3 regions of the Xanthomonas sp. NCPPB 1132 genome follow, and region 1 is predicted to be linked to each of the others. Evidence: predicted binding sites of a transcription regulator. Region 1 holds the regulator's gene; each other region holds the start of a gene.
What was found. The regulator FliA, encoded in region 1, starts transcription of late flagellar genes. The targets are predictions, from matches to a motif close to TAAAGTTTNNCNNNCNNNGGCCGATAA.
Positions count from the first base shown of each region.

Region 2: AC1G9L_RS14510 (methyl-accepting chemotaxis protein) is a predicted target of FliA. The motif match lies at 5,099-5,125, and genes of this name have one in related genera.
Region 3: AC1G9L_RS07760 (methyl-accepting chemotaxis protein) is a predicted target of FliA. The motif match lies at 2,024-2,050, and genes of this name have one in related genera.

Region 1 covers NZ_CM152819.1:2,508,443-2,516,168, reverse strand. The annotation lists gene flhB (flagellar biosynthesis protein FlhB) at 1-1,031, shown strand, start outside; gene flhA (flagellar biosynthesis protein FlhA) at 1,049-3,109, shown strand; gene flhF (flagellar biosynthesis GTPase FlhF) at 3,280-4,917, shown strand; gene AC1G9L_RS10610 (MinD/ParA family ATP-binding protein) at 4,904-5,788, shown strand; gene AC1G9L_RS10605 (RNA polymerase sigma factor FliA) at 5,785-6,534, shown strand; gene cheY (chemotaxis response regulator CheY) at 6,554-6,946, shown strand; gene AC1G9L_RS10595 (protein phosphatase CheZ) at 6,947-7,558, shown strand; gene AC1G9L_RS10590 (chemotaxis protein CheA) at 7,563-7,726, shown strand, end outside.
Region 2 covers NZ_CM152819.1:3,401,601-3,409,326, reverse strand. The annotation lists gene AC1G9L_RS14515 (DEAD/DEAH box helicase) at 481-4,824, shown strand; gene AC1G9L_RS14510 (methyl-accepting chemotaxis protein) at 5,271-6,926, shown strand; partial or broken gene AC1G9L_RS14505 (CHASE3 domain-containing protein) at 7,008-7,493, shown strand.
Region 3 covers NZ_CM152819.1:1,844,249-1,851,974, forward strand. The annotation lists gene AC1G9L_RS07755 (methyl-accepting chemotaxis protein) at 1-1,431, shown strand, start outside; gene AC1G9L_RS07760 (methyl-accepting chemotaxis protein) at 2,219-4,474, shown strand; gene AC1G9L_RS07765 (hypothetical protein) at 4,625-5,107, opposite strand; gene AC1G9L_RS07770 (amino acid permease) at 5,610-6,986, shown strand; gene AC1G9L_RS07775 (IS110 family RNA-guided transposase) at 7,253-7,726, opposite strand, start outside.

The DNA of each region.
Region 1 (7,726 bases):
TGGCGACGGCCGCGGTGTTCAGCGCCGGCGTCTTCGCCCTGATGGGCCTGTCCACCTCCATGACCGCCGGGGCGGTGGCCTGGCTGAAACAGGCGCTGCGCCCGGACCTGTCGATGCGCGAGCATCCGGAGGCGATGTTCGGCCATTTCGGCGACCTGCTGCTGAACCTGCTCTGGGTGGTGCTGCCGCTGGTCGGCATCTGCCTGGCGGCCAGCTTCGCCGCGCCGGTGCTGATGGGCACCCTGCGCTTCTCCGGCCAGGCGCTGATCCCCAAGTTCGACCGGCTCAACCCGATGAACGGGCTCAGCCGCATGTACGGCGCCGAGACCATCGTCGAGCTGCTCAAGTCGATCCTGCGCATGGGCTTCGTCGGCGGCGCCGCGATGCTGTGTCTGTGGGGCAGCACCGACTTCCTGCGCGGCCTGCTGCTGCAGCCGCTGGAACAGGCCATCGGCCACGGCCTGGGCTTCACCCTGCGGCTGCTGCTGTACACCGCCGGCGCACTGGCGCTGCTGGCGGCAATCGATGCGCCCTATCAGAAATGGAATTACATCCGCAAATTGAAGATGACCCGGGAGGAAGTGCGCCGGGAAATGAAGGAAAGCGACGGCAGCCCCGAGGTCAAGGGCCGTATCCGCCAGATGCAGATGCAGATGTCGCAGCGGCGGATGATGGAAGCCGTGCCCAAGGCCGACGTGGTGGTGGTCAACCCCACCCACTACGCGGTGGCGCTGAAGTACGAGAGCGGGCGCATGCGCGCCCCCACCGTGGTCGCCAAGGGCGTGGACGAGATCGCCTTCCGCATCCGCGAGGTCGGCGAGCAGCACCGCGTGGCGGTGATCTCGGCCCCACCTTTGGCACGCGCCTTGTATAGGGAAGGCCAACTCGGCAAGGAAATTCCCGTGAGACTGTATTCCGCGGTGGCGCAGGTCCTCTCGTACGTCTACCAGCTGCGCGCCTGGCGCAGCGGGCCGATGCCGCCGTTGCCGCCGTTGGAAGTGGATGAATTCGCCCCGGGGAGCCAGCCATGAGCCAGCCTGCCGCGCAGATGAACACGCGCAAAGTGATGGACATGATCAAGCACGGGCTCGGCGCCCCGGTGATCGTGTTGCTGATGCTGGCGATGGTGGTGGTGCCGCTGGCCGCCCCGGTGCTGGACGCCCTGTTCACCTTCAACATCGCCATCTCGCTGATGGTGCTGCTGGCGGTGGTGTACGTGAAGCGGCCGCTGGAGTTCAGCATCTTCCCGATCGTGCTGCTGATGACCACGATGCTGCGCCTGGCGCTGAACGTGGCCTCCACCCGCGTGATCCTGATCAACGGCCAGGGCGGCCACGGCGCGGCCGGCAAGGTGATCGAGGCCTTCGGCGAATTCGTGATCGGCGGCAACTATGCGGTCGGCATCGTGGTGTTCGCGATCCTCACCATCATCAACTTCGTGGTCATCACCAAGGGCGCCGGACGCGTGTCGGAAGTGACCGCGCGCTTCATCCTCGACGCCATGCCCGGCAAGCAGATGGCGATCGACGCCGACCTCAACGCCGGCCTGCTGACCCGCGAGGAAGCCAAGGCCCGCCGCGAGGAAGTGCGCGAGGAAGCGGACTTCTACGGCTCGATGGACGGCGCCAGCAAGTTCATCCGCGGCGACGCCATCGCCGGCATCCTGATCCTGTTCATCAACCTGATCGGCGGCATGGCGGTCGGCGTCCTGCAGCACGGCATGCCGGTGGCGCAGGCCGCCTCCACCTACACCCTGCTGTCGATCGGCGACGGCCTGGTCGCGCAGCTGCCGGCACTGCTGGTGTCCTCGGCGGTGGCGATGCTGGTCACCCGTGCCTCGCGTTCGCAGGACATGGGCGCCTCGATGATGGGCCAGGTGTTCGGCCAGCATAAGGCGCTGGCGGTGGCCGCGGCGATCCTGGGCCTGGTCGGCCTGATCCCGGGCATGCCCAACGTCGCTTTCTTGACGCTGGCGCTGATCCTGGGCGTGCTGGCCTGGAAGATGTGGAAGCGCAGCCTGCAGCCGACCCCGGCCGCCGCCGAGGCGGCGCCGCAGGCTGCGGCCGCGGCCCAGGCCAACGCCGAACTGGGCTGGGACGAACTGCGCCCGATCGACCCGCTGGGCCTGGAAGTGGGCTACCGGCTGATCCCGCTGGTGGACAAGGCCCAGGGCGGCGAGTTGATGGCGCGGATCAAGGGCGTGCGCCGCAAGCTGACCCAGGACATCGGCTTCCTGGTGCCGCCGGTGCACATCCGCGACAACCTGGAACTGCCGGCCAACGCCTACCGCCTGCTGGTGCATGGCGTGCCGGTGGCCACCGCCGACATCCACCCGGACCGCGAACTGGCGCTGGACCCGGGCGGCGCGCTGGGCAAGATCGACGGCATTCCCGGCAAGGACCCGGCGTTCGGCCTGGATGCGATCTGGATCCAGCCGCACCTGCGCGCCCAGGCCGAGACCATGGGCTACACCGTGGTCGACCCGGCCACGGTGATCGCCACCCACCTTTCGCACCTGATCCGCGAGCACGCCCCGGAACTGCTCGGCCACGAGGAAGTGCAGCAGCTGCTGGCGACCCTGGCCAAGAGCGCGCCCAAGCTGGTCGAGGACCTCACCCCCAAGGCGCTGCCGCTGTCGGTGGTGGTGCGGGTGCTGCAGAACCTGCTGATCGAGAAGATCCCGGTGCGGCAGCTGCGCAAGATCGTCGAGGCCCTGGTCGAGCACGCCCCACAGAGTCAGGAACCCGGCGCGCTCACCGCCGCGGTGCGCAACGCCCTGGGCCGGTTCATCGTCCAGGAGATCGCCGGCATGGCCCCGGAACTGCCGGTGTTCACCCTGGCCCCGCAATTGGAACGTGTCTTGCAGGACTCTACCCAGGGCAACGGCGCGGCGCTGGAACCCGGACTGGCCGAGCGCTTGCACCAAAGTCTGGCGGACTGCGTGAGCAAGCAGGAGGCGCGCAACGAACCGGCCGTGGTGCTGGTCCCGGCGCAGGTCCGCGCCGCCCTCGCCCGCCTGGTCCGCCACAGCGTCCCCGCGCTGTCGGTCCTGTCCTACAGCGAAGTGCCGGAGGACAAGCGGCTGAAGCTGGTGGGGACGATCAGTTGAGATGACGGGAATCGGGAACAGGGAATGGGGAATCGCACCCTTGCCCCGGCAGCGGAGAGAGCAATGAACACGATCACGAAAAACCAGACACGACACCGCGGCCCGCCACGTATCGGCACCGATCACGCATCCATTCCCCATTCCCCATTCCCCATTCCCGGCTCCCACCCATGAAGATCAAACGCTTTGTCGCCCCCGACATGCGCACCGCCTTCCGGATGGTGCGCGACGAGCACGGGCCGGATGCGGTGATCCTGTCCAATCGGCGTACCGACGAGGGCATCGAGATCGTCGCCGCCAGCAACTACGACGAGGCCCTGGTGCAGCGGGCGCTGGATGCGGTGCGCCCGGACGAGGCGCCGCGCGCCGCGGCCGCGCAGGCAGCGGCCGCTCCCGCCCCGCGCGCTGCACGGAGCGACAGCGCCGCCGCCAGCCCGGCGATGGCGATGATGGCCGCGATCAGCGAGCGCCGCGGCAGTGCCGCGCCGGCCGCTCCCGCCGCACGGCCGCTGACCCAGCCGGCCGCCCTGGCCGCCTCGGCGATGCCCGCCGCGGCCGCCCCGGCTGCCGCCGCACGCCAGGCCGCCCCGGCCAAGGCCGCGGCACCGGTCACCGGCCGCGCCGACTTCAGCATCCCCGAGGACGTGTTCCGCAACGCCCCGATCAGCGTACCCATGCCCAGCCCGTTCGCCGCCGCAACCCCGGCCCCGGCCCCGGCCGCGGAGGCCATGCCGGCCTGGCGCGACGACGTCGCCGCGGTGGCGCTGACCCCGCTGGCGAGCCCGAGCACGGCTCCGGCCCCGGCCGCGCCGAGCGTGGCCAAGGCCGACGCGCCGGCCGCTGCCGGAATCCCGGCGGCCGCCACGCTGGCGGCGGTGCCGACCTTCCCCGCCCCGCAGAACGACGAACAATTGACGCAGCTGCGCGACGAACTGGCGCTGATGCGGCAGATGATCGAGCGCGAGATGAACCGCCTCACCGACGAGCGCCTGCGCGGCTCGCCGGTGCGCGCCCAGGCGCTGGAGCTGATGGACGACTACGGCTTCGACAGCGGCATCACCCGCGACGTGGTCATGCAGATCCCCGCCGACCTGGAGCTGCACCGCGGCCGCGGGCTGATGCTGGGCCTGCTCTCCAAGCGCCTGCCGATCGCCGCGCTGGACCCGCTCGAGGAAGGCGGCGTGATCGCCCTGATCGGCCCGACCGGCGCCGGCAAGACCACCACCATCGCCAAGCTGGCCTCGCGCTTCCTGGAGCGCCATGCCGCCCGCGACGTGGCCCTGGTCACCACCGACACCATCCGCGTCGGCGGCCGCGAACAGTTGCACAGCTACGGCCGCCAGCTCGGCATCGCCGTACACGAGGCCGACAGCGACGCCGCGCTGCAGCAGCTGCTGGAGCGGCTGGCCGACTACAAGCTGGTGCTGATCGACACCGCCGGCATGGGCCAGCGCGACCGCGCCCTGGCTGCCCAGCTGCACTGGCTGCGCGCCTCGCGGGTGGTCCGATCCTTACTGGTACTCCCCGCCAACGCCCATTTCTCCGACCTGGACGAGGTGGTGCGCCGGTTCGCCGGCGCCGACCCACAGGGGGTCATCATGACCAAGTTGGACGAGACCGGGCGGTTCGGCAGTGCCTTGTCGGTGGTCGTGGACCACCGCCTCCCCATCACCTGGGTGACCGATGGACAGCGTGTGCCGGACGACCTGCACCGCGCCAACGCCGCCAGCCTGGTATTGCGCCTTGAAGATTTGCGGCGCGCTGCCGATAAGCCCTGTACTCCGGAGCAGACCCATGCCGTCGCGTGACTACGTCAATCTGACCAATGCCTTCCCCCTGTCGGCGACGCGCAGCGAACCGCTGGGTCCGGTGCGCACCATCGCCGTGACCGGCGGCAAGGGCGGCGTGGGCAAGACCAACATCTCGGTGAACCTGTCCATGGCGCTGGCCGACATGGGCAAGCGCACCCTGCTGCTGGACGCCGACCTGGGCCTGGCCAATGTCGACGTGCTGCTGGGGCTGACCCCCAAGTTCACCGTGGCCGACCTGGTGGCCGGGCGCTGCACCCTGGAAGAGGTGCTGATCGACATGCCCAACGGGCTGATGGTGGTGCCCGCCGCCTCCGGCCGCCGCTACATGGCCGAGCTGCCGCCGGCCCAGCACGTGGGCCTGGTCAACGTGTTCTCGGAACTGCAGCGCGAGCTGGACGTAATGATCGTCGACACCGCCGCCGGCATCACCGACAGCGTGCTGACCTTCTGCCAGGCCGCGCAGGACGCGGTGGTGGTGGTCTGCGACGAGCCGGCCTCGATCACCGACGCCTACGCCCTGATCAAGGTCCTCTCGCGCGAGCGCGGGGTGGACCGGGTGCAGATCGTCGCCAACATGGTCCGCGACCTCAACGAAGGCCGCCTGCTGTACGACAAGCTCAGCCGGGTCTGCGAGAAGTTCCTCGGCGATGTGTCGCTGAACTACCTGGGCTGCGTGCCGCAGGACGACTGGCTGCGCCTGTCGGTGCAGCGCCAGCAGCCGGTGGTCAAGGCCTACCCGTCCAGCCCGTCGGCGCAGGCGATCTCCGAGATCGCCCGGCGCACCGCGCGCTGGCAGGCGCCGACCGCCCCGCGCGGCAACGTCGAGTTCTTCGTCGAACGCATCATCCAGCGCGGGGTGGCCGCATGAACGCCGCCGCCCACTACCGCGCCGTCCAGCGCAACAGCGCCAACGACTACATCACCCAGCACTCGGACCTGGTCCGGCGCATCGCCCACCACCTGGCGGCGCGGCTGCCGGCCAGCGTCGAGATCGACGATCTGATCCAGGCCGGCATGATCGGCCTGATCGAGGCCTCGCGCAGCTACGACGCCGAACAGGGCGCCTCGTTCGAGACCTACGCCTCGATCCGCATCCGCGGCGCGATGATCGACGAGATCCGCCGTGGCGACTGGGTGCCGCGCTCGGTGCACCGCCGCGCCCGCGACGCCGCCTCGGCGATCCGCAAGATCGAACAGAGCACCGGCCGCGCCGCCGCCGCCAACGAAGTGGCCGCGGCGATGGACATGCCGCTTCCCGAATACCTGCGTTTGATGGAAGATGCCGCCCGCGGCCAGGTGCTGAGCCTGGAGTCGCGCATCGAGGACCATGGCGAGCTGGATACCATCGCCAAGGGCGGACCCAATCCGCAGCAGATGCTCGAGCGCAGCGAATTCGGCCGCGAGCTGGGCAAGGCGATCGCGCAGTTGCCCGAACGCGAGCAGTTGGTGCTGTCGCTGTACTACGAGCAGGAATTGAACCTCAAGGAAATCGGCGCGGTGCTCGGGGTCAGCGAGTCGCGCGTGTGTCAGATCCATGGCCAGGCCACGGTACGGTTGCGCGGACGCCTGAAGGCGTTCGAGGTCGCCGATGCCGGTCTGGAAGACGAAGAATAGGAACCCTCAGGAGTCAGTGGTGAACAAGAACATGCGGATTTTGATCGTGGACGATTTCTCGACGATGCGACGCATCGTCAAGAATCTGCTCGGCGATCTGGGCTTCACCAATACCGCCGAGGCCGAAGACGGCAACAGCGCCCTGGCCGCGCTGCGCTCGGCGCCGTTCGAGTTCGTGGTCACCGACTGGAACATGCCGGGCATGACCGGCATCGATCTGCTGCGCAACATCCGCGCCGACGACAAGCTCAAGCACCTGCCGGTGCTGATGGTCACCGCCGAGGCCAAGCGCGAGCAGATCATCGAGGCCGCGCAGTGCGGCGTGAACGGCTACATCATCAAGCCGTTCACCGCGCAGACGCTGCAGGAGAAGCTGGGCAAGATCTTCGAACGCCTGGGAGCGACCGCCTAAATGGAAGCCACCGCCGAACGTACCGCCCTGATCGAACGCCTGCAAGGCGCGCTGGACGCGCTGGAAAACGGCGACGAGGCCGGCTGGCGCAGGGAGATCGACACCCTCGCCGCCTGGCGCACGCGGCCGATGATGCAGGGCCTGAGCCGGCTCGCGCGCGATCTTGGGCAGGCGCTCGGCGAACTGCCGGTGGTGCCCAGCGAGGCCGGCGAGCTGGACGACGCCTGCTCGCGCCTGGACCACGTGGTGGAGATGACCGAACAGGCCAGCCACCGCACCCTGGACCTGGCCGAGGAATGCCGTGCGCTGGCCGACCAGCTCGCCGCCGGCGGCCTCAGCGGCGACCAGGGCGAGATCCTCGACAAGATCCGCCACAACCTCACCGAAATGGCCCTGGCGCAGAGCTTCCAGGACCTGACCGGGCAGATCATCCGCCGCGTTGCCGGCATCGTGCGCCGCGTGCACGAGGGCTTCGGCGCGTTGGGTCTGCCGCCGAAGGAAGAAAACAGGAAGGCCGACGGCAGCCTGGCCGGCCCGGCCCTGCCCGGCCTGGACCGCCACGGCGTGTCGCAGCACGACGCCGACGACCTGCTGTCCGGACTAGGACTGTAACTTTATGAGCGCCGTACCCGACGACATCGCTGCCGACTTCATCATCGAGGCCCAGGAAATCCTGGACCGGCTCGGCGAGCAGTTGGTGTCGCTGGAGCAGGCGCCCGAGGACAGCGGCCAGCTCAACGCCGTGTTCCGCGGTTTCCACACGCTCAAGGGCGGCGCCGG
Region 2 (7,726 bases), 890 kb from region 1:
GACCCGATGGCGGATGCCGCCGCCATCGCTGCCATACGCCGCAAGGCGACGGCAGATCGACATCGAAGGGACACGGAGGCGGAGGCGACGCGAACACGCGCCGCCGCGATCGCGTGTACGGGATGGAGCGTCCCGCACGCGCGATGGGCGATGCCATTGTTCGTTGGTGTTGCCGTGCCGCATTTCCGTTCCCAGAAGCGAAGCTCATGCGTCATGCGCAAACGCTAGGCCGGGATACGTGATGCTGTCGACAACATAACCGCGCTCTGCGGAGCGAGTGGTAGACATTATGTCGTTCGATGAACGCTTAATAGAAAAGCCCGTAAAAACAGCGCTCGCGCGTGAATGCGCTTGATTGCCCAGATAACGTCACCATTTTCATTGCCGAGCCGATGGCGCGAGACAATCGCGTGGACAATATGCATCGGTGGCATCGTCGGTGCGCTCCGCATGCGTTGCGGCGGTGGCTTAGGAGATCGCATGTCGTTGGCGCAAACGCGCTTCCATCCCGCCGTGGCACGCTGGTTCGAGCAGCGTTTCGCTGCGCCCACGCCGGCGCAGGAACAGGCGTGGCCGGCGATCCAGGCCGGGCGGCATACGCTGGTGGCTGCGCCGACCGGCTCCGGCAAGACCTTGACGGCGTTTCTGGCCGCACTGGACGCGCTGGTGCGCGAAGGCCTGCGTGAAGGCGGCCTGCAGGACCGCACCCAGGTGCTGTACGTGTCGCCACTGAAAGCGCTTTCAAACGATATCCAGCTCAATCTCGAGGCGCCGCTGCAGGGCATCCGCGACGAGCTCGCGGCGCTTGGGTTGCCGGATGTGCAGATCCGCACGGCGGTGCGCACCGGCGACACGCCGCAGCGCGAGCGTGCGCAGGCGCGGCGGCGTCCACCGCACGTGCTGGTGACCACGCCGGAATCGCTGTACGTGCTGCTCGGCTCGGTGTCCGGGCGCGAGACGCTGCGGCATGTGCGCACGGTGATCGTCGACGAGATCCATGCGCTGGCGGCGAACAAGCGCGGCAGCCACCTGGCGCTGTCGCTGCAGCGCCTGCAGCAGCTGTGCGAGGTGCCGCCGCTGCGCATCGGCCTGTCGGCGACGCAGAAGCCGATCGAGGCGGTCGCGCGGTTCCTGGTCGGCAGCGCCGCGGTGCACGACGGCGTTGCCGACTGCGCCATCGTCGACATCGGCTATGCGCGCGCCCGCGACCTGGCGCTGGAGGTGCCGCCGACGCCGCTCAGCGCGACCATGTCCGCCGACCAGTGGCAGCAGGTGTATACGCGCCTGGCCGAGCTGGTGCGCGCGCACCGCACCACCCTGGTGTTCGTCAACACCCGGCGCATGGCCGAGCGCACCGCCCGGCACCTCGGCGAACTGCTCGGCACGCAGGCGGTGGCGGCGCATCACGGCAGCCTGGCGCGCGAGACCCGGCTGCTCGCCGAGCGCCGGCTCAAGGCCGGCGACCTGCAGGTGCTGGTGGCCACGGCATCGCTGGAACTGGGGCTGGACATCGGCGATGTCGACCTGGTCTGCCAACTCGGCTCGCCGCGCTCCATCGCCGCGTTCCTGCAGCGCGCCGGCCGTTCCGGACATGCGGTGGGCGGCACGCCGAAGGCGCGGTTGTTTCCGCAGTCGCGCGACGACCTGGTCGAGTGCGCGGCCTTGCTGGATTGTGTGCGTCGCGGCGAACTGGATGCGCTGCGCATGCTCGATGCGCCGCTGGACGTGCTCGCCCAGCAGCTCGTGGCCGAGGTCGCCTGCCAGGAGTGGGAAGAAGACGCGCTGTACGCGCTGGTGCGTGGCGCCTTGCCGTATGCGGCGCTGCCGCGCGCGCAGTTCGACGCGGTGCTGCGCATGCTCTGCGAAGGCTTCAGCACGCGCCTGGGGCCGCGCGCCGGCTACCTGCATCGCGATGCGGTGCATCGCCGCGTGCGCCAGCGCCGCGGTGCGCGGATGGCCGCGCTCACTTCCGGCGGCACCATTCCCGAGACCGGCGACTACAGCGTGGTGCTGGAGCCGCAGGCGCAGACCATCGGCACGGTCAACGAGGATTTCGCGGTGGAGAGCCTGGGCGGCGACGTGTTCCAGCTCGGCAACGCCAGCTACCGCATCCTGCGCGTGGAAGCGGGGCGGGTGCGGGTGGAGGATGCGCGCGGCGCGCCGCCCAATATTCCGTTCTGGATCGGCGAAGCGCCCGGGCGCAGCGACGCGTTGTCGCTGGGCGTGTCGCGGCTGCGTGCCGAACTCGAACAGGCGCTGCAGCAGGGCGGGGCGACCCAGGCGCTGCAGTGGCTGTGTGGCCCGCTGGCGCTGGACGCGGCCGCTGCGCAGCAGATCGTCGATTACCTGGGCCGCGCGCATGCGGCGCTGGGCGCCTTGCCGACCCAGCAGTGCATCGTGCTGGAACGCTTCTTCGACGCCACCGGCGGCACCCAGCTGGTGATCAACAGCGTCTACGGCAGCCGCATCAACCGCGCCTGGGGCCTGGCCCTGCGCAAGCGGTTCTGCCGCACCTTCAATTTCGAACTGCAGGCGGCCGCGACCGAGGACGCGATCGTGCTGTCGCTGTCGACCCGGCACAGTTTCGCCCTGGACGAGGTGGCGCGTTACCTGCGCGCCGCCTCGGCGCTGGACGTGCTGGTGCAGGCGCTGCTGGACGCGCCCCTGTTCGGCGTGCGCTGGCGCTGGAACGCCACCAACGCGCTGGCGCTGCCGCGCTTCACCGGCGGCCGCAAGGTCGCCCCGCAACTGCAGCGGATGAAGTCTGAGGACCTGCTGGCCACGGTGTTTCCCGACCAGGTGGCCTGCGCGGAGAACCTGGTCGGCGAGCGCGAGATTCCCGAGCACCCGCTGGTGGCGCAGACCCTGCGCGATTGCCTGGACGAGGCGATGGACAGCGCCGGCTGGCTGCAACTGCTGCACGGCATCGAGGCCGGCGCCGTGCGCGTGCTGGCGCACGAACTGACCGCGCCATCCCCGCTGGCGGCCGAGGCCCTGGAGGCGCGGCCCTATGCCTTCCTCGACGATGCACCGCTGGAGGAGCGACGGACCCAGGCGGTGCAGAACCGCCGCTACCAGGATCCGGACAGCGCCGACGATCTCGGCCAGTTGGACCTGCAGGCGATCGCCGCGGTGCGCGAGGAGGCCTGGCCGCAGCCGCGCAGCCGCGACGAGATGCACGAAGCGCTGCTCACGCTCGGCGTGGTGAGCGCGGACGAGGTCGCCGCGCAGCCGCAGTGGCGGCAGCGGCTGGAGGAACTGGCCGCCGACGCGCGCGCCACCTGCCTGCACGGTGTCGACGGCGCCGCGGCGGCGCTGTGGGTGGCGGCCGAGGCGCTGGCGGCGGTGGCGCCGCTGTACCCGCAGGCCAGTGCGCAGCCGGCCATCGCCGTTCCCGCGGGCTATGCGGTCGCCGACTGGGACCGCGACAGCGCGGTGCGCGAACTGCTGCGCTGGCGCCTGGCGGGGCTGGGGCCGGTCACCGCGCCCGCGCTGGCCGGGCCGCTGCACCTGCCGCTGCGCGAGGTGCAGGCGGGATTGCTGGCGCTGCAGCAGGACGGCTATGTGCTGGGCGGGCGCTTCAGCGCCGATGCCGACGCCGAGGAATGGTGCGAGCGCCATCTGCTGGCACGGATCCACCGCTACACCCTCGGCCGCCTGCGCCGTGAGATCGAGCCGGTGGCGCCGCGCGATTACGCGCGCTTCCTGTTCCGCTGGCAGCATCTGGACGCGGAGGGGCAGGTCGCCGGCGCCGAGGCGCTGGGCGCGGTACTGGCACAGTTGGAGGGCGTGGAGGTCGCGGCGCCGCTGTGGGAGGCCGAGCTGTTGCCGGCGCGGGTGCGCGACTACCGCCCGGCGTGGCTGGACGAGGCCTGCAGCGCCGGACGCACGCTGTGGACGCGGCTGCGCCCCGGCGCCGGCGGCGCCGCACCGACGCTGCGCAGCACGCCCATCCTGCTGCTGCCGCGGCGCAGCGCCGGCCACTGGTCGCGGCTGTCGCCAGCGCCGGAAGCCGGCGCGTTGGGCTCGCGCACGCGCAAGGTGGCCGACCATCTCGAGGCGCATGGCGCCTCGTTCTTCGACGAGATCGCCGAGGCGACGCGCCTGCTGTCCACCGAACTGGAAGCGGCGCTGGCCGAGCTGGTCGCCGCCGGCCGGGTCCATTGCGACAGCTACGCCGGCCTGCGCGCCCTGCTGGTGCCGCCCTCGAAGCGGCCCTCGGTGCTGTCGCGGCGGCGGCCGCGCATGGCGCTGTACGGCGGCATCCAGGACGCCGGACGCTGGGCGGTGCTGCGTGCCGACACCGAGGTCGACGACCCGGCCGCACGCAGCGAGGCGGTCGAGCACGCCGCGAGGACCCTGCTGCGCCGCTACGGCGTGGTCTGCTGGCGCCTGCTCGAGCGCGAGGCGGCGTGGCTGCCGCCGTGGCGCGAACTGCTGCGCGTCTACCATCGGCTGGAGGCGCGCGGCGAGATCCGCGGTGGGCGCTTCATCGACGGCCTGTCCGGCGAACAGTTCGCCCTGCCGGAGGCGATCGGCCTGCTGCGGCAGATACGCCGCCAGCCCGGCGACGGCCACTGGCTGTGCGTGGCTGCCGCCGATCCGGCCAATCTCCTCGGCAGCGTGCTCCCCGGCACGCGGGTACCGCGGCTGCCGGGCGCGCGCGTGCTGTACCGCGATGGCGTGCCGATGGCGAGCTGGGTCGGCGAGCGCTTCGAGCCGCTGCAGGACATGAATGCCGAGGAGCATGCGCATGCGCAGCGGCTGTTGCGCGGTGGCGCTGCCGCGGAACGGCGCACGCTTGTGGCACCGCAGATGGCGTGAAGGCAATGCGCCGCGCCCGCCCGCCACGATCGCGCTTGTGACATCGCGGCGCTGCTTTCACATTCTGTCTACAAATTAAAGGGGTTGGTATCCCACTTTGGCTCCGGTGCAAAACCGGGATGTTCTGCCATTGCAGAACAAGTGCGGCATCGGTGCGCTGCGACCCAAGTCTGCTCGGCTGCGCGTTGAGCACCGCAGCGCAATGCCTCTTGCGCATTCACGAATGTCGCGAAAGCGCTTGTCTTATGCGGGATTCCGCAATTTTCACGCGATTTAAAGGCGCCCTCGATTGCGCCGATAGCCCTCACGCATGACGTTGCAGCGCAGCGGTCCTCTGGCGACTCAGTCAGAGGCATCGCTCCGCGAGGCGCCGCGACACGCAGCCGGATGCATCGCCCGGCGCAGGCGGACACACACAAATCGGGGTACACACCATGTTGGGCAATATGAAAATCGGGGTCAGGCTGACGGCGGCATTCCTGATCGTGGCGGCGATCGGCGCCTGCATCGGCTGGGTCGGCATCCGCAACTCGGGCCGGATCAACGACTACGCCACCGCGCTGTACGAGCGCGAGCTGCTTGGCCTGTCGCACCTGAAAGAGGCCAACATCAATCTGATCAATGCCGGCCGCGCGCGCGCCAACCTGCAGTTGGCCAGCACCGCGGAAGACCGCGCCAAGCATGTCGCCAGCCTCGACAAATACACCGCCAAGGTGGTCGAGCATATGGACAAGGCCAGGACGTCGTTCGACGACCCGGCGACGCTGGCCAAGCTGGCCCGCTTCGACCAGGTGTGGAAGACCTACCTGGAGCGGCGCGGCCAGTTCGTCGAGTCGGTGATGCGCGAGCCGCTCCCGGAAGGCAACGCGCAGCTCGCGGAACTGTCCAAGGGCGTGCGCAGCAGCTCCGACGAACTGGATGCGCTGATGTCGGAACTGAGCGAGATCAAGGAGGCCAATGCCTCCAAGGCCAACGATGTCACCGACGAAATCTACGCCAGCAGCACCCGCACCATGCTCGCCATCGTGATCGGCGGCGTGCTGCTCGGCGTGAGCCTGGGCGTGTTCATCAGCCGCAGCGTGACCCGGCCGATCGGCAAGGCGGTCAGCGTGGCCAATGCGCTGTCCGAGGGAGACCTGAGCATGTCGATCGAGGTGCGCGGCCGCGACGAGACCGCGCAGTTGCTGCTGGCGATGCAGCGCATGGTCGAGAAACTGCAGCAGGTGGTCGGCGAGGTCAACGCCAGTGCGCAGAGCCTGGCCGGTGCGTCGGAGGAAGTCAGCGCCACTGCGCAGTCGCTGAGCCAGGCCTCGACCGAGCAGGCCGCCAGCGTCGAAGAAACCAGCGCCTCGCTGGAGCAGATGACCGCCTCGATCGCGCAGAACACCGACAACGCCAAGGTCACCGACGGCATGGCCGCGCAGGCGGCCCGCGAGACTCTGGAAGGCGGCAAGGCGGTGGTGGCCACGGTGGCGGCGATGAAGCAGATCGCGCACAAGATCGGCATCATCGACGACATCGCCTACCAGACCAACCTGCTGGCGTTGAACGCAGCGATCGAGGCCGCGCGCGCCGGCGAGCACGGCAAGGGCTTCGCGGTGGTGGCGGCGGAAGTGCGCAAGCTGGCCGAGCGCAGCCAGGTCGCCGCGCAGGAGATCGGCGAGGTCGCCGGTTCCAGCGTGGAGCTGGCCGAGCGCGCGGGGCAATTGCTGGAGACCATCGTGCCGAGCATCAAGAAGACCTCGGACCTGGTGCAGGAAATCGCTGCCGCCTCGCAGGAGCAGTCCTCCGGCGTCACCCAGATCAACGTGGCGGTGGTGCAGCTGAGCCAGATCACCCAGCAGAACGCGACCGCCTCCGAAGAGTTGGCCGCCACCGCCGAATCGATGAGCACGCAGGCCGTGCAGTTGCAGGAAAGCATGGCCTTCTTCCAGTTGTCGGCCGCCGCGCGCCGCGCCGCGCAGACGCTGGACGAAAGCGAAGCGCCGCTGCCGCTGCGCGCTGCGGGTTCGCGCTGGGCGCCGCGTGCCACCTCCGCTGCCGCGCGCCGTCCCGGTGCAGGCAATCGCGACCGCAGCGAAGCACTGCTGGGCCGCGCCTGATCCATTCCCTGGCGGCGCCGGTCGCGCCGCCAGTTCCGTGTCGCTGTCGTTGTCACAACTGCCCATTGCCGGGAGAGTGCCGTGCTGAAGAATCTCAAGATCGCCACCAAACTCTACGGCGGTTTCGCCGTGGTCCTGTGCATCCTGCTGGCGCTGGCCGGCGTGGCCTACTTCAACGTGTCCGCGTTGTCGCAGGCCAATTACTGGAACACCCACACCTACAAAGTGATCGCCGAAGTCGATGCTGCGCTGAGCAGCCTGATCAACATCGAGACCGGCACGCGCGGCTTCTCGCTGACCGGCGAGGACGCGTTCCTGCAGCCCTACCGCGACGGCGTCGCCAGCTTCGACAGCCACCTGCGCACCGCGCAGGAACTGACCGCGGACAATCCCAAGCAGCAGGAACGCCTGAACGCGCTGAAGCAGACCCAGGCGCAATGGCTCAGCCAGGCGGTGCATCCGCAGATCGCGCTGCGCAAGGACGTCAACCAGGGCCAGGCGACGATGGAGGCCTTGGCCGCCTCGGTGCGCGCTTCCAAGGGCAAGGGCTACATGGATGCGATGCGCGACCGCATGGCCGAAGTGCGCCGCGCCGAGAGCGAGTTGCTGGCTGTGCGCGCGGCCGAGGCCGAGCAACTGCAGCAGCGCACCAACCTCACCCTGATCGTGGGTAGTCTGATCGCGGCGCTGTGCGCGTCGGCGATCGGTTTCCTGATCGCGCGGTCGCTGATGAGCGAACTCGGCGGCGAGCCGAGCACGGTGATGGAAGTGGCCTCGCGGATCGCCCGCGGCGATCTCAC
Region 3 (7,726 bases), 660 kb from region 1:
GACGCCGGCGAAGTCAGCCATCGCATCGAAGCGCAGGCCTTCCCCGGCGACTACGGCCGCATGGCCGCCGAGACCAACGCGCTGGTCGCCTCGCACCTGGCGGTGAAGACGCGCCTGGCGCAGATCATGGGCCGCTACGCGATCGGCGACCTGTCGCAGGACATGGACCGCTTGCCGGGCGAAGAAGCGGTGCTGAGCCAGACCATGGACGAGGTCAAGGCCAACCTGTCGGCGATGAACGGGCAGATCAAGCAACTCGCCACCTCCGCCGCGGACGGCGATTTCAGCGCGCGCGGCGACGCCGAGCGCTTCCAGTACGACTTCCGGGTGATGGTGGAGAGCCTGAACCAGCTGATGGCCACCGCCGACGGCAATCTGCAGGCGCTGTCGACGCTGCTGCAGGCGATCGCCGCGGGCGACCTGACCGCGCGCATGCACGGCGACTTCCGCGGCGTGTTCGCGCAGATGCGCGACGACGCCAACGCCACCGCCGAACAACTGGCCGGCATCGTCGGCCGCATCAAGCATTCGGCGGTGTCGATCAATGCCGCGGCCACCGAGATCGCCGCCGGCAACGACGACCTGTCGCGCCGCACCGAACAGCAGGCCGCCAGCCTGGAAGAAACCGCAGCCTCGATGGAGGAGTTGACCTCCACGGTGCGCCAGAACGCCGAGCATGCCCGCCAGGCCAACCAGTTGGCGGTGGGCGCCGCCTTGGTCGCCTCGCAGGGCGGGGCGGTGGTCGGCCAGGTCGTGACCACCATGAGCGGGATCGAGGATGCGTCGCGGCGCATCGCCGATATCATCTCGGTGATCGACGGCATCGCCTTCCAGACCAACATCCTGGCCTTGAACGCCGCGGTGGAAGCGGCGCGCGCCGGCGACCAGGGCCGTGGCTTCGCCGTCGTCGCCAGTGAGGTGCGCACCCTGGCGCAACGTTCGGCCAGCGCTGCCAAGGAGATCAAGGGTCTGATCGACGACTCGGTGAGCCGTGTCGCCGAGGGCTCGGCGCTGGTCGACCAGGCCGGCAAGACCATGACCGAGATCGTGAGCTCGGTGCAGCGCGTCACCGACATCATGGGCGAGATTTCCGCGGCTTCGCAGGAGCAGTCGGCCGGCATCGAGCAGGTCAACCAGACCGTGACGCAGATGGACGAGAGCACCCAGCAGAACGCTGCGTTGGTGGAAGAGGCCAGTGCGGCGGCGCGCTCGATGGAGCAGCAGGCGGTAGAACTGAGCCAGGCCGTGGCGCTGTTCAAGCTGGACGCCTCGGCGGCCACGCCGGTGGTCCAGGCGCCGCGTCAGCACGCCGCCCCGGCGCCCGCAGGCAAGCGCAGCGTCGGTCCGGCAGTCGTGAAGGCCTTGCCGGCACGACGTGCGGCACAGCCGGCAGCGGCGATGGCGGTGGACAAGGACTGGCAGGAGTTCTGAGCCGCACGAGGTTGTGTCATCGGGCGGGCGGCGCAGTGCGCGCCGCTCGCTCTGTCGAAGGCCGGCGGCCCTGGTGCCGCCGGTGTCGTGTCCAGCCGATCCGGGCGCCGCGTGCGGCAGCCGAGCGACCGCATCCTGGTCGATGCGGCGACTGGCCGGAGGGCGTCGCCACCGCGTGCCTTTGCGCCGTGCATCGCCGTCACGTTGCTCCTCCTGCGCAGGCGCGCGCGCAGTCTGCCGCATGCGTCGCCGTCATCCGTGCATCCATCGCGCGTCACCGTCGACGTGCCTCCATGTCGCGCACGCGCCGAGCGCCGTCGCGCAACTTCTCTTCTCCGACAGATGCGGCAATGCGAACGCGATCGCGTTTCCCCGCCTGTGCCGCGCATCCGGATGGGGGCGTGCGCCATCGGATCGACCCATTTCCCGTTCGCCGCGCGTGCGTGCTGCAAGCAAACGTCATGCCGCTTGTTGCAACAAGGAATGCACACGCCTTTCACGCAAAACCGTCGGTTCGCGCGTCGCGCGCATGGGCTCTCCACACCCCTGTCATATGCCTGAGGGTGTTCAATAAATTCTCTGCAATCGCCTCTCAAGTCCGGCCACGGGGGGCCGTTACATCGCCCGCACATTGAGCAGGGTGCGGTATCAAGCGTTTGATTTGAAACGCTTTTTTCACGGTTTCTTCATCCTGATTCGATGCGGGCGCGCACAACGGCGACTGGTCGGCGTGCGCGGTCCGGGGCACCTGATCGCCCCTTTCAAATTCCCCCAAACAGGCCATTCCATGATTGCATTCCTTCAGCGCTACAACGTCGGTGCCCGGCTCGCCACCGCGTTCGGCCTCCTCATCCTGCTGTCCTCGGCGCTGGTCGTTGCCGGGCTGTTCACCCTGTTCCAGGCACGCGAGCGGCTGGACGGCATCGTCCAGCGCAACATCGCCGCGATCCGCGCTTCCAGCGAGATGCTCAACGCGAGCTCGGCCGTGGCGATCAATGTCCGCAACATCGTGTTGCCGACCTCCCAGGAGGACAACATCCGCTTCGCCAAGGTCATTACCGAGCAGCGCGCGCGCTACCAGGAGGCGCGCAAGCGGGCGGGCGCCATTCCCAGTGGTGCGCAGAGCCAGGCCGTGCTGGCGGAAGTCGATCGCGCGCGGCAGCTGACCGTGGACGTCAACAACCGCGTCATCGATCTGGGCATGCACTACAAGCCTGACGAAGCACTGGCCCTGCTGATGGGGCAGTCCGCGCCGCTGACGCAGAAGTGGCAGGACGCCATCGCCCGCTACGCCGATCTGCAGGCCACCCGCAGCAACGAGGCCTATGCGGCGGCGACGGCGGCGATGGCGCGTGGGCGCGCCATGCTCATCGCAGGCGGCCTGGCGGTGGTGCTGGTCAGCAGCGTGCTGGCCTGGTTGATCACCCGCAGCCTGACCGTGCCGCTGAATCGCGCCACCCGTGCCGCCGAGGCCATCGCAGCCGGCCGCCTGGACAACGACGTGGCCACCGACGCGCGCGACGAACCTGGCCGCCTGCTGCTGGCGATGAATGGGATGCAGACGCAGTTGCAGCGCTTCTCCCGCGAAACCACGTTGATGATCGAGCTGCACGCGGACAAGGACATGAGCCACCGCATGCCGCAGGACTTCCCCGGCGTGTACGGTGAACTGAGCAAGGGCATAAACACCATGATGTTCGAGCACCTGGACGCCATCGTCGACGCCATCGACGTGCTCAACGCATACGCCAACGGCGACCTGCGCCGCGATGCCCGCCGCCTGCCCGGCAGCCGCGCGGTGCTGCACGAATCGATGGACGCGGCCAAGGCCAGCCTGCTGGCGATCAATACCGAGATCAAGCGTCTGGCGGCGGCGGCCGCGGCCGGCGACTTCAGTGCCCGCGGCGATGCGGCCAGTTTCCAGCACGACTTCCGGCTGATGGTGCAGGACCTCAACGCGATGATGGAGGTCAGCGATCGTAACCTGGGCAAGCTGTCGTCCCTGCTGCAGGCCATCGCCGCCGGCGATCTCACCGCGCGCATGCACGGCGAGTTCCACGGGGTGTTCGCGCGGATGCGCGACGACGCCAATGCCACCGCCGACCAGTTGACCGGTATCGTCGGCCGCATCCAGACCGCGGCGGTCAGCATCAATGCCGCCGCCACCGAAATCGCCACCGGCAACGACGATCTGTCGCGTCGCACGGAGCAGCAGGCCGCCAGCCTGGAGGAGACCGCGGCCTCGATGGAGGAGCTAACCTCCACGGTGAAGCAGAACGCCGAACACGCGCGCCAGGCCAACCAACTCGCCAGCGGTGCGGCCTCGGTGGCCTCGCAGGGCGGCGTGGTGGTGGGCCAGGTGGTCGAGACCATGAGCGGGATCGAGGCGTCCTCGAAGAAGATCGCCGACATCATCGGCGTCATCGACGGCATCGCCTTCCAGACCAATATCCTGGCGCTCAACGCCGCGGTGGAAGCGGCGCGTGCCGGCGAGCAGGGTCGCGGTTTTGCGGTGGTCGCCAGCGAAGTGCGGACCCTGGCGCAGCGTTCGGCCAACGCCGCCAAGGAGATCAAGACGCTGATCGACGACTCGGTGACCCGCGTTGCCGAGGGCTCGGCGCTGGTCGATCGCGCCGGCAGCACGATGCAGGAGATCGTCGCCTCGGTGCAGCGCGTCACCGACATCATGGGCGAGATCTCCGCGGCCTCGCAGGAGCAGTCTGCCGGCATCGAGCAGGTCAACCAGACCGTCACCCAGATGGACGAAAGCACGCAGCAGAATGCGGCGCTGGTGGAAGAAGCCACCGCGGCCGCGCGTTCGATGGAGCAGCAATCGGTGGAGCTGACCCAGGCGGTGGCGCTGTTCAAGCTGGACGGCGCACCCGTTGCCGCGCCGTCGCCAGCACCGGTGCAGGCGCGTGCCAGGACTGCCGTGCCGACGGCCATGCGCGGCCCGCGCCCGCTGGCCGCGGCCGCACCGGCACGACGCGCGCCGGCGTTCGCCGCGGCGGTGGCGCTGGACAAGGACTGGCAGGAGTTCTGAGCCTGTCAGCCTGGCATTGCTGAGTTGCAGCGTGCGTGACCCCCTCAGATAGAAGGGGGTCATGCCGTGCGAACGCTGTGGGGCGGTAACCCCAAGTGCGTGAAATCACTTTCCTTCGCTGCAGGACGCAGCAAAGACACACATGTCAGCTTACTTGGGCGCCGTGCCCCGCGGAGTGCTGATCACGTAGGACGTGATGTACTGGCCATTGGAGTCATAGACCACCACGATGGTGGTGTTGGCATCGCGGTAGACCACGGTGGCGTTGCACGGGCAGCTGGCCGCGGCGGTCACCATGCCCAGCGGCTGGTTCTTCGCGTCGTTGACCGCGATCATCTGCTCCTCGGCGGCGCTGCCGATCGGCAGCCGCGTGTCGGTGCCGGGCGTAGCGCTCAGCACCGTGATGACCTCGTCCTGCAGCGAGTTGATCTGCACGAAGCGCAGGCCGGCCTTCTCGAACGTGTAGACCTTGAACAGCGGCGACAGGCTGACGTTCTGCTTGCCGATGGGCAGGCGTTCGCCCATGCCCTGGATCGCGTCGGCGGCGTTGAGCGGCGCGCGCTGGGCGGCCTGCAGGCAGGGCGCGGCCAGCGCAGCCGCCAGTACGGTGAGGGTCAGCAGCGGTTTGATCATGGTGTCTCTCCTTGTCTGGATGTACGGACCTGTACGCCATGGGACGAGCGACAGCCGTGGTCCTTTCCGGCCGGGGCGCCCGCAACGGGCCGTCTCCCGGTCCGTCGTCGCCTGCGGTCCTCCCGGCTCCGTGTTCGCCCTCATCGGCAGGTGCGGAAATAGGAGACTTTGCAGGCGTCGAGTTCAGTATTTCTGACGTTAGTATCTCTGTCAATAAGAAAAATCAACCATGTAAGCGGGAATGGCGTTGGTGTCGGATGTAAGGGGATTCCGTACATTGGCAGGGTTGGGCCGTTCCGCCGTGTCGTTTGCAGCGAAAGGCGGCCGTCGGCATCCCCGCGCGGTGTCGCTGGCAACCACGTGCGCGGATCCGCGCTGCGTTGCAGCAGCCGTCCCGCTGCGGCGGGCCGATCCGCGGCCGCAAGCGGCCAAACGCATGCGCAGCCGCACGTCGTCGCCGTCAGCCTGTATCGTGTCGCGTTTTCCGCACCCGACCGAGCCGATGCCGCATCCGTCCGCGCCTGTCCCGCCTGCCGCCGCTCCCGCTCTGCGCCATGCGCTGAAACCACGGCAACTGATCATGATGGGCTTGGGCAGCGCGATCGGCGCCGGTCTGTTCCTGGGCTCCGGCGTCGGCGTGCACGCGGCAGGGCCGGCGGTGTTGATCTCCTACCTGGTCGCCGGCGCGCTGGTGATCATCGTGATGAACGCGCTGGGCGAGATGGCGGCGGCCAAGCCGGCCAGCGGCGCGTTCTCGGTCTATGCCACCGACGCGATGGGGCCGACCGCCGGCGCCACCGTGGGCTGGCTGTGGTGGCTGCAACTGGTGATCGTGATCGCCGCCGAGGCGGTGGGCGCGGCCGGCCTGCTGGCGACGGTGTGGCCGGGCTTGCCGGTGCCGGCGGCCGCGATCGCGTTCATGGCCGCGTTCACCGCGATCAACCTGCTGGGCGTGCGCAACTTCGGCGAATTCGAATTCTGGTTCGCCATCCTCAAGGTGGCGGCGATCGTCGGTTTCATCCTGGTCGGCATCGCCTTGCTGGCCGGCTGGCTGCCTGGTGTTCCCTCGCCGGGCCTGTCCAACGTCACCGGCAACGGCGGCTTTGCGCCGAAGGGCCTGGCCGGCATCGGCGCGGCGCTGCTGGTGGTGGTGTTCGCCTTCGGCGGCACCGAGATCGTGGCGGTGGCCGCGGCCGAGACCGCCGACCCGGAGCGCAGCATCGCCCGTGCCATCCGTACCGTCGCCTGGCGCATCCTGGTGTTCTACATCGGCTCGCTGAGCGTGATCATCGCGGTGGTGCCCTGGCAGAGCAAGGCGCTGAGTTCGCCGTTCGCCGCGGTGCTGCAGGTGGCCAACATCCCCGGCGCCGCCACCGGCATCACCCTGATCGCGGTGATCGCGTTGCTGTCGGCGCTCAACGCCAATCTGTACGGCGCCTCGCGGATGATGTTCTCGCTGGCCCAGCGCGGCGAAGCGCCGCGCGCGCTGGCCGCGTCCAGCCGCCAGCAGGTGCCGTGGCTGGCGGTGCTGGCCAGCGTGCTGTTCGGCTTCGTCGCCGCGGTGCTGGAGCTGCTGTATCCCAACCGGGTGCTGCCGGTACTGCTGAACATCGTCGGCGCCACCTGCCTGCTGGTGTGGACGATCTCGCTGCTGTCGCAACTGATCCTGCGCGCGCGCGCCGACCGCGCCGGCACCCGCCTGCCGTTCCGCATGCGTGGCTATCCGGTGCTCACCGTGCTGGCGCTGGCGATCCTGGCGCTGATCTTCGGCCTGCTGGTGGCCTCGCCGGACACCCGCACGCAGTTCCTGTCGATGGCGGCGCTGACCGCGGTGATCGCCGTGGTCAGCGGCGTGGCGCGGCGGCTGCGCGCGGGGTAGGGTGCGCGCTCCGGCGGTGGCGGCACGCCGTTGTGGGAGGGACTTCAGTCCCGACGCGTGAGGGTATCGGACGGCGTTTGCTTTGTTCGTCGCGGCTGCATGACAGCGCTTTGCGCGCGTCACGTGTGTCGCCGCAGCGGCGGCGCGTGTTGCTTTTCATGGAGCAACCGCGGCAGGTGTCGCGGTAAGGCCTGTCGCGGCTGAAGCCGCTCCTGCGACGGCACCGACAGCTCGCGGACCTGCCCTTGTAGATACCGTCTTACCCCCTAGCAGGCAAGGCCCCTTTTCGGGTCGAACGCCGTGCCCGATTTGAGAACCCCGTAGGCCAGGTGCAGCAGCTTGCGCATGGCAGCGCACACGATCTGCTTGCCGGCTTTGCCGCGTTCGCTCAGCCGCTGTTTCAGCGTCCGGATGATCGGGTTGTGGGTCATGGCCACCAGGGCCGGCATGAACAGGCCCGCGCGCAGGCGGGGCGAGCCGGTGCGCGAGATGCAGACGTGGCCTTTGCGCTCGCCCGATTCCTGCAGGCACGGATTCAGGCCCGCGAAGGCGGTTACCGCCGCGGCATCGGCGAAGCGCCTCACATCGCCAAGCTCGGCCAGCATCAAGGCCGCGCTGGTGTCGGCAATGCCCTGGATGCTCACCAGCAGCTCGCGCTGCCCACGCAAGGTCGGATCCTGGTCGATATGGTCATCGATGGCCTGCTCGATCTGGGCGATGTGGTGTTGCAGATCGGCCAG